3 regions of the Streptomyces sp. NPDC057654 genome follow, and region 1 is predicted to be linked to each of the others. Evidence: riboswitches for the same ligand, from Rfam matches in the RefSeq annotation. Region 1 holds a riboswitch; each other region holds the start of a gene.
What was found. Region 1 has a riboswitch for cobalamin ahead of ACFU99_RS19550 ((2Fe-2S) ferredoxin domain-containing protein). Riboswitches for the same ligand answer to the same signal wherever they lie in the genome.

Region 2: linked by a shared signal. The riboswitch ahead of ACFU99_RS16880 (HoxN/HupN/NixA family nickel/cobalt transporter) and the one ahead of ACFU99_RS19550 ((2Fe-2S) ferredoxin domain-containing protein) in region 1 are both predicted to bind cobalamin.
Region 3: linked by a shared signal. The riboswitch ahead of ACFU99_RS27395 (CoA-acylating methylmalonate-semialdehyde dehydrogenase) and the one ahead of ACFU99_RS19550 ((2Fe-2S) ferredoxin domain-containing protein) in region 1 are both predicted to bind cobalamin.

Annotation. Positions count from the first base shown of each region.
Region 1 covers NZ_JBHVHQ010000244.1:4,045-7,311, reverse strand. The annotation lists gene ACFU99_RS19555 (bile acid:sodium symporter family protein) at 262-1,326, opposite strand; cobalamin riboswitch at 1,717-1,839, shown strand; gene ACFU99_RS19550 ((2Fe-2S) ferredoxin domain-containing protein) at 1,901-2,293, shown strand; gene ACFU99_RS19545 ((2Fe-2S)-binding protein) at 2,290-2,985, shown strand; partial or broken gene ACFU99_RS19540 (ECF transporter S component) at 3,188-3,267, shown strand, end outside.
Region 2 covers NZ_JBHVHQ010000190.1:8,427-11,693, reverse strand. The annotation lists gene ACFU99_RS16880 (HoxN/HupN/NixA family nickel/cobalt transporter) at 33-1,208, opposite strand; cobalamin riboswitch at 1,206-1,432, opposite strand; gene ACFU99_RS16875 (FAD-dependent monooxygenase) at 1,471-2,718, opposite strand; gene ACFU99_RS16870 (sugar-binding domain-containing protein) at 2,926-3,267, shown strand, end outside.
Region 3 covers NZ_JBHVHQ010000449.1:3,123-6,389, forward strand. The annotation lists gene ACFU99_RS27390 (acyl-CoA dehydrogenase family protein) at 1-60, opposite strand, end outside; gene ACFU99_RS27395 (CoA-acylating methylmalonate-semialdehyde dehydrogenase) at 66-1,565, opposite strand; cobalamin riboswitch at 1,805-1,990, opposite strand; cobalamin riboswitch at 2,097-2,315, shown strand; partial or broken gene ACFU99_RS27400 (5-methyltetrahydropteroyltriglutamate--homocysteine S-methyltransferase) at 2,475-3,267, shown strand, end outside.

The sequences.
Region 1 (3,267 bases):
CGAGAAGGACGAGCGGGTCCTGCCCTGAACGGGCCGCTGCTGCTCCGCCGCCGGCGCGGCAGCCGCAGCGGCACGGCGTCTCCATCGCCCCTCGGCGCGGTGCCCGTCGCGGCCGACCGGGATCTGGGCTTGGCACATGAGCGCCACCGGGGCGAACGTCTCTCTTCTTCCGGATCGTTCGACCCGGCCGGAGCCCGCTTCGCTCGGTGGCCGTGAGCGGCGAGGCGAAGGACCGGGTCAGGCGGCCGAAGCCCGAGTCGGTCACGCCCTCGCGCTTTCGGCGGCCACGCCCGGGGGCCCGGGGCGGGGCAGTTTTGCCGCCATTCCTGCGACGATCTTCTGTAGCAGGCTGTAGAAGAGGATCGGCAACAACACCTCGGGGCGGTGGGAGAACCAGCAGGCGGCGAGCACCGCTGCCGCGCTGCTGTTGTTCATGCCGGTGGCGAAGGTGAGGCAGATCCGGTCCGGCTGGTCGCGGCACGTCCAGCGGGACATCCACCGGCCGCAGCCGAACGCCAGGCAGCACACCGCGCCGGACAGGCCGAGCGCCAGCAGCAGCAGGTCCGGGTCCGGGCGGGCGAGGGCCTGCCCGAGCGCGCCGGCCGCGTTGAGGTAGCAGAGCAGCAGGATGTTCACCGTGTTGACGGCCTTGACCGACGGCAGGATTCGACGGGTGCGGTCCTCGCCGAGCGCGACCCGTACGGCGATTCCCGCGAGGCACGGCAGCACCACCGACACCAGGGCGAAGATCCCCGCCCCGGTCCGGGCGATGACATCGACCGTGGCCGTGTCGTCCAGCGTGCCGGTGCCGTAGGGGCCGACCAGTTGGCCGGCCAGATGCATTCCGAGGGGAACGGTGAGCGGGCTGAGCAGCGTGGAGCCCACCACCATGGCGACGACCAGGGGGACATTGGCGCCGGCGTTCTGGCCCCAGGAGGCGGCGCCGCCCGCGATGGGCATCGCCAGTACCAGCATCAGCCCGACCACCAGACCCTCCGCCTCCGCCGTATCGGGCCAGGAACGCAGACCGAGCGCGACGATCGGGAGTACGAGCAGGGGGAGCAGGGCATTGGCGGCGATGCCGAGCACCAGCCGCACCGGCCGGGACACCACCTCGCGCAGATCGGCGACGCGCACGCCCAGACCGGCGTTGAACAGCATCACCGCCAACAACACCATCGACACCGTCAGAACGCCTACGTGCAGAGGCAGCGCCAGCGTCAGCCCGCGCAGCATCTCGCCGGGCACCGGGAACACACCGGCCAACAGGTAGCAGACGAGCATCAGCCCCAGCAGCCACCGCTGCACAGCATTCACCACAGTCATCACGCAGCAGAGCGTATAGGTCGCCCTGTGTCACGGCTGTCGCTGAAGCCATCGGAGCCTCGCTCCAGGGGGCGACGGTGGTAAGCGCACGGGCACGGCCCACAGTCAGGTGCGCACCTCCGTGCGGCTGCTCGCGGCTGGGTTCACCGGCACTACTCGACCAGTGACTCTCTCATGATCGACATGGACGGCACTGAAGTCGCCAGCCGTCCCGAGGACGCGGAGCGTGTGGTCGGGGAGGACGCGGGCGCCCTGGCACCGACGAGGTCACGGTGCGTCTGCTGCCTCCCGGCGGTCGGAAGCCGAGGCGGCGCGGTCCGCCGTCCGGCTGGGCGCTGCCGCCGTGGGGCGGGTGACATGATGGGTTGCGGACACGGGCGACAGCGGCCCGAGGAAACCGGTGTGAATCCGGTGCGGTACCGCCACTGTGATCGGCGAGCGGATCCCGACGAGCCACTGCCCCGCGCGGGCGGGAAGGCCGGGACGAGCGCGGACCCGAGAGCCAGGAGACTCACGCTGTCGCCTCCTCGAAGCACCCCGGGGCGGAACTCCCCGGCAAGAGGGAGGATGCGGCATGCCTGAACAGCCCGCCGACGAGCGCGCGCCGACAGCGGACCGGGCGGTCCCGTGCCGGGTGGTGGTGTGCCGCGACTGCTGCTGCGGGACGGTGAAGGTCAACGCCGATCATGCGGCGCAGACCGCGCGGCTGCGGGAGATCGCCCCGGTACGCATCTCCGAATGCCTGGACGTGTGCGAACAGGCGAACGTCGTCGTCGTGCAGCCCTCGGCGGACGGGCGGGCGGCAGGCGCCCGCCCGGTCTGGCTCGGGCTGGTCAACGACCCGGCCGCCACCGAGGACATAGCGGACTGGGTGCGGGACGGCGGGCCGGGTGTCGCGCCCCGCCCCGAGATCCTCGACCTCTATCTGATCGACCCGCCGCGCCGCGTCGGGACATCGACCTCATGACCGGCGGTCAGGGCACGGCGGACGAAGTACCGGCGGACGAGGTCGTCGTGGCGCTGCGCGACGTCGCACAGCTGGGTGGCTTCTTCGCTCTCGACACGGTCCGGGGACCCGCGTCCGGTGAAGAGCGGCTCACGCGGGAGGGGTTCGCCGCGCGGGCCAGGACCGTCAACGAACGCTATGGCACCGCCGAGACCCGTATCGGCGTCTCCATCGCCCACCTCGGACTCGCGGCCCGCCTGTGGTCGCCGGTCCTCGCCTGCGCCCTCGTCCACGGGATCGTGCCGGTGATGACCACCGCGGAATGGGCCGGTGACGGCTCGGCCCTTCGTCTGGCCGGGCCGCGGGGCAGCCGCGCCCCGAGGTCGGCGTCATCGCTCGCCGATGCCGTGTGTGTGCAGGCCGACGGCGTCCTTCAGCGCATGGAGGGCCACCTGCCCGTCAAGATGGCGCCGCGGTTGCTCGCGGGTAACTCCGCTTCCGCGCTGATCGGTTCGGCGGCGCAACTGCTGAGGTACCGGACCGGTCTGCGGACGCCGCTCACCGAGCTGACCCGGGAACTCCTGAAGACGGGACGGCTGCGCGGGACCGGCCGGATCACCGGCCCCGAACTGACCTTCCGCCGACGCAGCTGCTGCCTGTACTACCGGGCGCCCAACGGCTCGAAGTGCGGGGACTGCTGCCTGGCCCGGTGACTTGGCAGGTCACCGGGTGCGAGCCCATGCTCGGTACGCTCACGGGTCTCGTCGGAGGTCACCGTTCCGTGTCAGGCGCCCGTCCGTCGGCAGGAACGCCACCCGGGGGGCCTCCGGTGCGGGGGTGCGCCGCGACCTCGGTGGTCCCCTTGCAGACCTCCGCGAGCAGGCGAGGAGTGAGCGCCTCGTGCGGCGGTCCGGCATGCCCGCCACGAAGCCCGCGCCCGCCATCCGCCCCTCGGCCCGCGTCGGACTCGTCATGGCGATGGCCGCCTTCCTCGG
Region 2 (3,267 bases), on a different contig from region 1:
CGCCGCCCCCTCGTCACCATCCGTCGGCCGGGTCAGCCCTCCGGCGCCGTCCGGGCCGCCCAGCGCTGCTCGACCTTCCCGAACCGCCAGTACGCGAGGGCCATCGCCCAGACCACCACGAAGAGCCCGACGATGACGAAGCCGACGTTGTCGAGGTCGAGTCCGGAGATCCAGCCGGTGACCGCGTCGTCCATGGCCAGCTTCTCGCGCAGGACGCTCACCAGCTCGATCGTGCCGATGAGGAAGGCCACGGCGATCGACAGGCCGGTGATGGTGAGGTTGTAGTAGACCTTGCGGACCGGGTTGGAGAACGCCCACTGGTACGTGAAGTTCATGAACGTGCCGTCGAGCGTGTCGAAGAGGCTCATCCCCGCCGCGAAGAGCAGCGGCAGGCACATGATGGCGTACCAGGGCAGCCCGGCCGCGGCGCCGCTGCCCGCCATCACCATCAGCGTGACCTCGGTCGCGGTGTCGAAGCCGAGTCCGAAGAGGAAGCCGAGCGGATACATCTGGCCGGGGCGGGTGATGGAGCGGGTGAACCGGCCGAGCACCCGGTTCATGAAGCCGCGCGAGTCCAGGTGCTCCTCCAGCTCGGCCTCGTCGAAGCGGCCCGCGCGCATGGAGCGGAAGACCTTCCAGATGCCCGCGAGGGCCACCAGGTTGAGCGCGGCGATGAGGTAGAGGAAGGTCCCGGAGACGGTCGTGCCGACGACGCCGAGCGTCTGGTGGGCGGCGGAGTCCTCGTTGATCAGCGTGCCGGCGAGGTGGGCGCCGCCCGCGACGAGCGCGGCCATGGCGACCACGACGCTGGAGTGGCCGAGGGCGAACCAGAAGCCGACGGAGACCGGACGCTTGCCGTCGGCCATCAGCTTGCGGGTGGTGTTGTCGATGGCGGCGATGTGGTCGGCGTCGAAGGCGTGCCGCATGCCGAGGGTGTAGGCGGTGATGCCGAGGCCGACGCCGAAGACCTGCGAGCCGACCGTGTAGTGGCTGGGCACGACGAGCAGGAAGAGCACGCCGAAGGCGACGACGTGCAGCGCGGCTATGACGGCCAGCAGGCCGGCGGTGCGCAGGGTGTCCTGCCGCTGCCAGCGGAACGCGGGCGCGGCGGCCGGGGAGCCGGGGCCGGCGGGGGAATCGGGGGAACCAGTGGGGGTATCGGTGGGCAGGGCCATCCGTAAGTCACGCTCCAGCACCTCGTGGATCATTTCGTGAGATGCCGTGGCCGGTCTCCTGGCTTACGGGTTCAGCTCGCGCTGTTCTCCTCCCTGCCTTCCCGGCCGCAGGCTGCGGCCAGTGGCTCCGTACGCCCGCCGAAGCGCGTACGGAACGGGCTGAGGACCCCCCGATCACAGTGGCGAGGGCCGCTCCGGAATAGGGCCACAAGGACCCCTCACCGGTCTTCCCGAACACCACGGCCCGGCTACTTTAACGGTTTCGGCGGCTCTGACCAGTGGTGAACGGATGTGATCATCCACCCAGGGCATGGCCGCCGAACCCCTTCTCGCCCTCCGAGGCCGCGCGCCACCACTCCTCGGTGGACCGCTGGTCCATGGCCGCCCAGTCGGGTACGGACAGCACCTGCGCCCGGCCGAGCCGCCTGCCGAGCTCCAGCACCGCGCGGCCGATCGGCGCGCGCTCGGCGTCGTACGCGGCCAGCCCCGCGTCGCAGTCCTCTGCGGAGCGCAGGGCGCGCTCCAGCACCGTGGCGTCCTGGAGCGCCTTGACCGCGCCGCTGCCGGTGTGCGGGCGGGCGATGGCGGCGGAGTCCCCGAGGAGGACGAGCCGGCCCTTGGCGAAGTGCGGCACGGCGAGGTCGAAGATGGGCTGCACCAGGGTGTCCCGCGGGCGGGTGCGCTCGATGACCTCCCGCCAGTACGGCGGGAAGTGACGTGCCACCACCTTTTCCTGATGCTCCATCAACTCTGCCGTCACCGTGCGCGGCGGCGGTACGGTCGGGTCGTCGAGCCGCAGGCCCGGTACGTCCGGGGGCACCGCGTAGAACACCCAGTTGACGGAGGCGCCGCGGCCGTACGGGCCCGGAATGCGGTACGCGATCATGTGGCCCTCGGGGAACGCGACGGTGGCGGCGTCCTGTTCGGCCCAGGTCTCGCGGGGGCCCGGCAGCCGCTCGGCGGGCAGCGAGCCGCGCCAGGCGAGGTACCCGGCGTACCGGGGCGCGATGTCGGGGTACATCGCGGCCCGTACGACCGAGCGGTAACCGTCCGCGCCGATCACGAGGTCGAACCGCTCCTCGGCACCGCCCGCGAGGCGCAGCACCGCGCCGCGCGGCCCCGGACCGCGCGGCCCCGGACCGCGACCGGCGTCCGGGGTCACGGATTCGACGGCGGCGCCGGAGTGGTAGGCGACCTTCTCGGGGACGCGGGCGCGCAACTCCGTCCACAGAGAACCCCAGTTGTAGGAGCGGAACGGGAAGGGCAGCACCCCGAACTCCCGGCCGCCGCGCGCGTCCGTGTCGCCGAGCAGCCAGACGCGCCGGGCGAGCCGCACCCAGGGCATGCGGGCGTCGACGTATCCGGCCGCTTCCAGTTCGGCGTACCGGTCCTGCTGGATGGCGAGCCCCACGCCCCGGTCCTGGAGCCGCCGGGCGGCCCGTTCGTACACCACGACTTCCGCGGCCCCGGCCCGTACGGCGGCCAGCGCCGCGGCACAGCCGGCGATGCTGCCGCCCACGACGGCCACTCGTCCTCCGCGCACAGCGTCCCCTCACCCAGTCATCCGGCCGGACTCCGTCCAGGTCATTGACATGAACGTTACGAGTCCTTAGCGTCCTGCCCCACCCAATAGGAAGGTTTCTTAACTTTCTTAACTTCCATTTGTGAAAGGTGAATTGAACCGCCTGAGCCGCTTCCGCCACTCCCCGCGCCGACTCATGTCGCCTCAGCCGTCCGAGAGGTACCCCCTGTGTCCCTCCGCCCCGTCGCGCCCATCGCCGTCACCGGCCTGCTGCTGAGCCTCGCCCTTCCCGCCGTCGCCCTCCCCGCGCGCGCCACCGCCCCCCAGCCGCGCCCCGCCGCCCCGCCGAGCGCCCCCGTCACGCGGGCCGCGCCGGAAGCGGGGGCCGCGACGCCGCTCTCGGGGTTCGCGATCCAGTCCTCGGCCGACGTCGCCGACAGCGCCGAGACCGTCTCCACCCCCGGTTACGACACCAGGGGCTGGCATCCGGCGGCCGCCCGCTCCACCGTGCTCGCCGCGCTGCTCGCCGACGGCACGTACCCCGACGATCCCTTCTACTCCACCAACATG
Region 3 (3,267 bases), on a different contig from region 1:
GAAGTCCAGGGTGGCTTCGACGAGGGCCTGTTGGTCTTCGGTGAGCAGGGTCGCGGTCATGGCGCTCATCCCATGGTGGGGAGGGTGAAGCTCGCGCCTTCCTTGGCGCCCGAGGGCCAGCGCGAGGTGACGGTCTTGGTGCGGGTGTAGAAGCGGATGGCGTCGGGGCCGTGCTGGCCCAGGTCGCCGAAACCGGACCGCTTCCAGCCGCCGAAGGTGTGGTAGGCGACGGGGACCGGGATGGGCACGTTGACGCCGATCATGCCGGTGTTCACGCGGCGGGTGAAGTCGCGGGCGGTGTCGCCGTCCCGGGTGAAGATGGCGACGCCGTTGCCGTACGGGTGCTCGCTGGGCAGCCGCAGGGCCTCCTCGTAGTCGGCGGCGCGCACGACGCACAGGACGGGGCCGAAGATCTCCTCACGGTAGATCCGCATCCGCGGGGTGACCCGGTCGAAGAGGGACGCGCCCGCGAAGAACCCGTTCTCGTGGCCGGGCAGGGTGAAGCCCCGGCCGTCGGCGACGAGTTCGGCGCCCTCGTTCACGCCGATGTCGACATAGCGGCGGACCCGGTCGAACGCGTCCCGGCTCACCAGGGGTCCGAAGTCGGCTTCCGGGTCGTCGCTGCGGCCGATGCGGAGCGTGCCGACGCGTTCCTTGAGGGCCGCGACCAGCCGGTCGGCCGTCTCCTCGCCGACGGGCACGGCCACCGAGATCGCCATGCACCGCTCGCCCGCGGACCCGTATCCGGCGCCGATGAGCGCGTCGACCACCTGGTCGAGGTCGGCGTCCGGCATCACGATCATGTGGTTCTTGGCGCCGCCGAAGCACTGGGCGCGCTTGCCGTGGGCGGCGGCGGTGGCGTAAATGTGCGCGGCGATCGGGGTGGATCCGACGAAGCCGAGCGCGCCGACCCGCGGGTCCTCCAGGAGGGTGTCGACGGCTTCCTTGCCGCCGTTGACGACGTTCAGGACGCCGGGCGGCAGGCCCGCCTCCAGGAACAGTTCGGCCAGCCGCAGCGGTACCGACGGGTCGCGCTCGGACGGCTTGAGGATGAACGCGTTTCCGCAGGCCAGGGCTGGTGCTGCCTTCCACAGCGGGATCATCGCGGGGAAGTTGAAGGGGGTGATCCCGGCGGTCACGCCGATGGGGGCGCGCAGCGAGTGGACGTCGATGCCCGTGCCGGCGTTGTCCGTGAACTCGCCCTTGAGGAGGTGCGGGATGCCCGCGGCGAACTCGACGACTTCGAGGCCGCGCTGGATGTCGCCGTGCGCGTCGGCCACGGTCTTGCCGTGCTCGGACGACAGCAGCCGGGCGAGGGAGTCGCGCTCGCCCTCGACGAGCTGGAGGAAGCGCAGCAGGACGCGGGCGCGGCGCTGCGGGTTCCACTCGCCCCACTCCCGCTGTGCGGTGAGCGCGTCGGCGATGGCCGCCTCGGTGTCGGCGCGGCCCGCGAGGGGGACGCGGGCCTGGACCGTACCGGTGTTGGGGTCGTACACGTCGCCGTGGAGGCCGGACGTGCCGGCGGTGTGCTTGCCGCCGATGAAGTGCGTGAGTTCGCGGACCATGGGTGCCTGCTCTCGTCAGGGGAGATCCGGGGACGGCGCGGGGCCGCGGCGGCGGGCGCACGGGTGGGTGCGCCGCCGCGGCGGGCCGCGGGACAGTGAACGCCGGGCCGCCGGACGGACGTCGAAGGCCGCCGGGGCGCGAGGGTCTACGAGCGCGGGGTGGGCCGGTCGCGCTCCGCCGGGTCACCAGGGTCGTGGGTACGGACCGGTGCCATGCGTGTCTGCTCCATCCTCGTGGACAACACGGAACATCCCGCGGCCGGTATCCTGACTCCCGGATCCCCGCGCGCCGCCCGTCTTCCCGGCAGACCTCGCCAGTGACGTGTGGATGGCAGCACACTCCCCGGTCACAGTGGCGGGACCGTGCCGGATTCACACCGGCTTCCCCGCACCGCGGACCTTGTGCCCCGAAGATATAGTTGGACGTCCTAGTAAGTCCACCCCCTCCGGCGACCGCTCCCCGGCACGCCCCGTGTCCCACATCACGTTCCGGGATGTGAACAGCGGTGCCCAGAAAACCCCCTGGCCTCTAGGCTGACCCGTGCAGCTGGTTCGCCCTGCCCCCCAGGCAGGCGCGTCGCAAGAGGGAACCCGGTGGGAATCCGGGACTGCCCCGCAGCGGTGAGCGGGAACGACCGCCGTCATACGCACTGGATCCGGCCATGGGTCCGGGAAGCGACGGCCAGTAGGAATCTGCCCCGGCAGATGTGCCCGCGAGTCCGAAGACCTGCCCGTTGCCCGTACGCGACCGATGGCGTACGGAAATCCCGGTGGCCTCGTGGGCGGGTCGGCGTGCATATCAGGCGGGACACCGCGCGGCTGACGCGCGGACACCGGCCTGGTCCGTCACCCTTCGCGTCCGCGTCCCGCCGCCGGGATCTCAAGGAGTTTCTCGCGAAGGAGATTTCCGTGACAGCGAAGTCCGCAGCCGCGGCAGCACGGGCCACCGTGTATGGCTACCCCCGCCAGGGCGCGAACCGCGAACTGAAGAAGGCCGTCGAGGGCTACTGGAAGGGCCGCGTCACCGCCGACGCCCTCCGGGAGACCGCGGCCGGCCTGCGCCGCGCGAACTGGCGGCAGTTGGCCGACGCCGGCGTCCACGAGGTGCCGACCGGCGACTTCTCGTACTACGACCACGTCCTGGACACCAGTGTCATGGTCGGCGCCATCCCGGCCCGGCACCGCGCCGCCGTCGACGCCGACCCGCTCGACGGCTACTTCGCCATGGCGCGCGGCAACCAGGACGTGGCACCCCTTGAGATGACCAAGTGGTTCGACACCAACTACCACTACCTGGTGCCGGAGCTGGGTCCGGACACGGTCTTCGCCGCCGACTCCGCCAAACAGGCCGCCGAGCTGACCGAGGCCCGTACGCTCGGCCACACCGCGCGGCCCGTCCTCGTCGGCCCCGTCACCTATCTCCTGCTGGCCAAGCCCGCCCCCGGCGTCGCCGCCGACTTCGAACCGCTCACCCTCCTCGACCGGCTGCTCCCCGTGTACGCGGAGATCCTCGCCGACCTGCGCGCGGCGGGCGCCGAGTGGGTGCAGCTGGACGAGCCCGCCCTCGTCCAGGACCGCACCCCGGCCGAACTGAACGCCGCCGCCCGCGCCTACCGCGACCTGGGCGCCCTCACCGAGCGGCCGAAGCTCCTCGTCGCCTCCTACTTCGACCGGCTCGGCGACGCGCTGCCCGTCCTCGCCA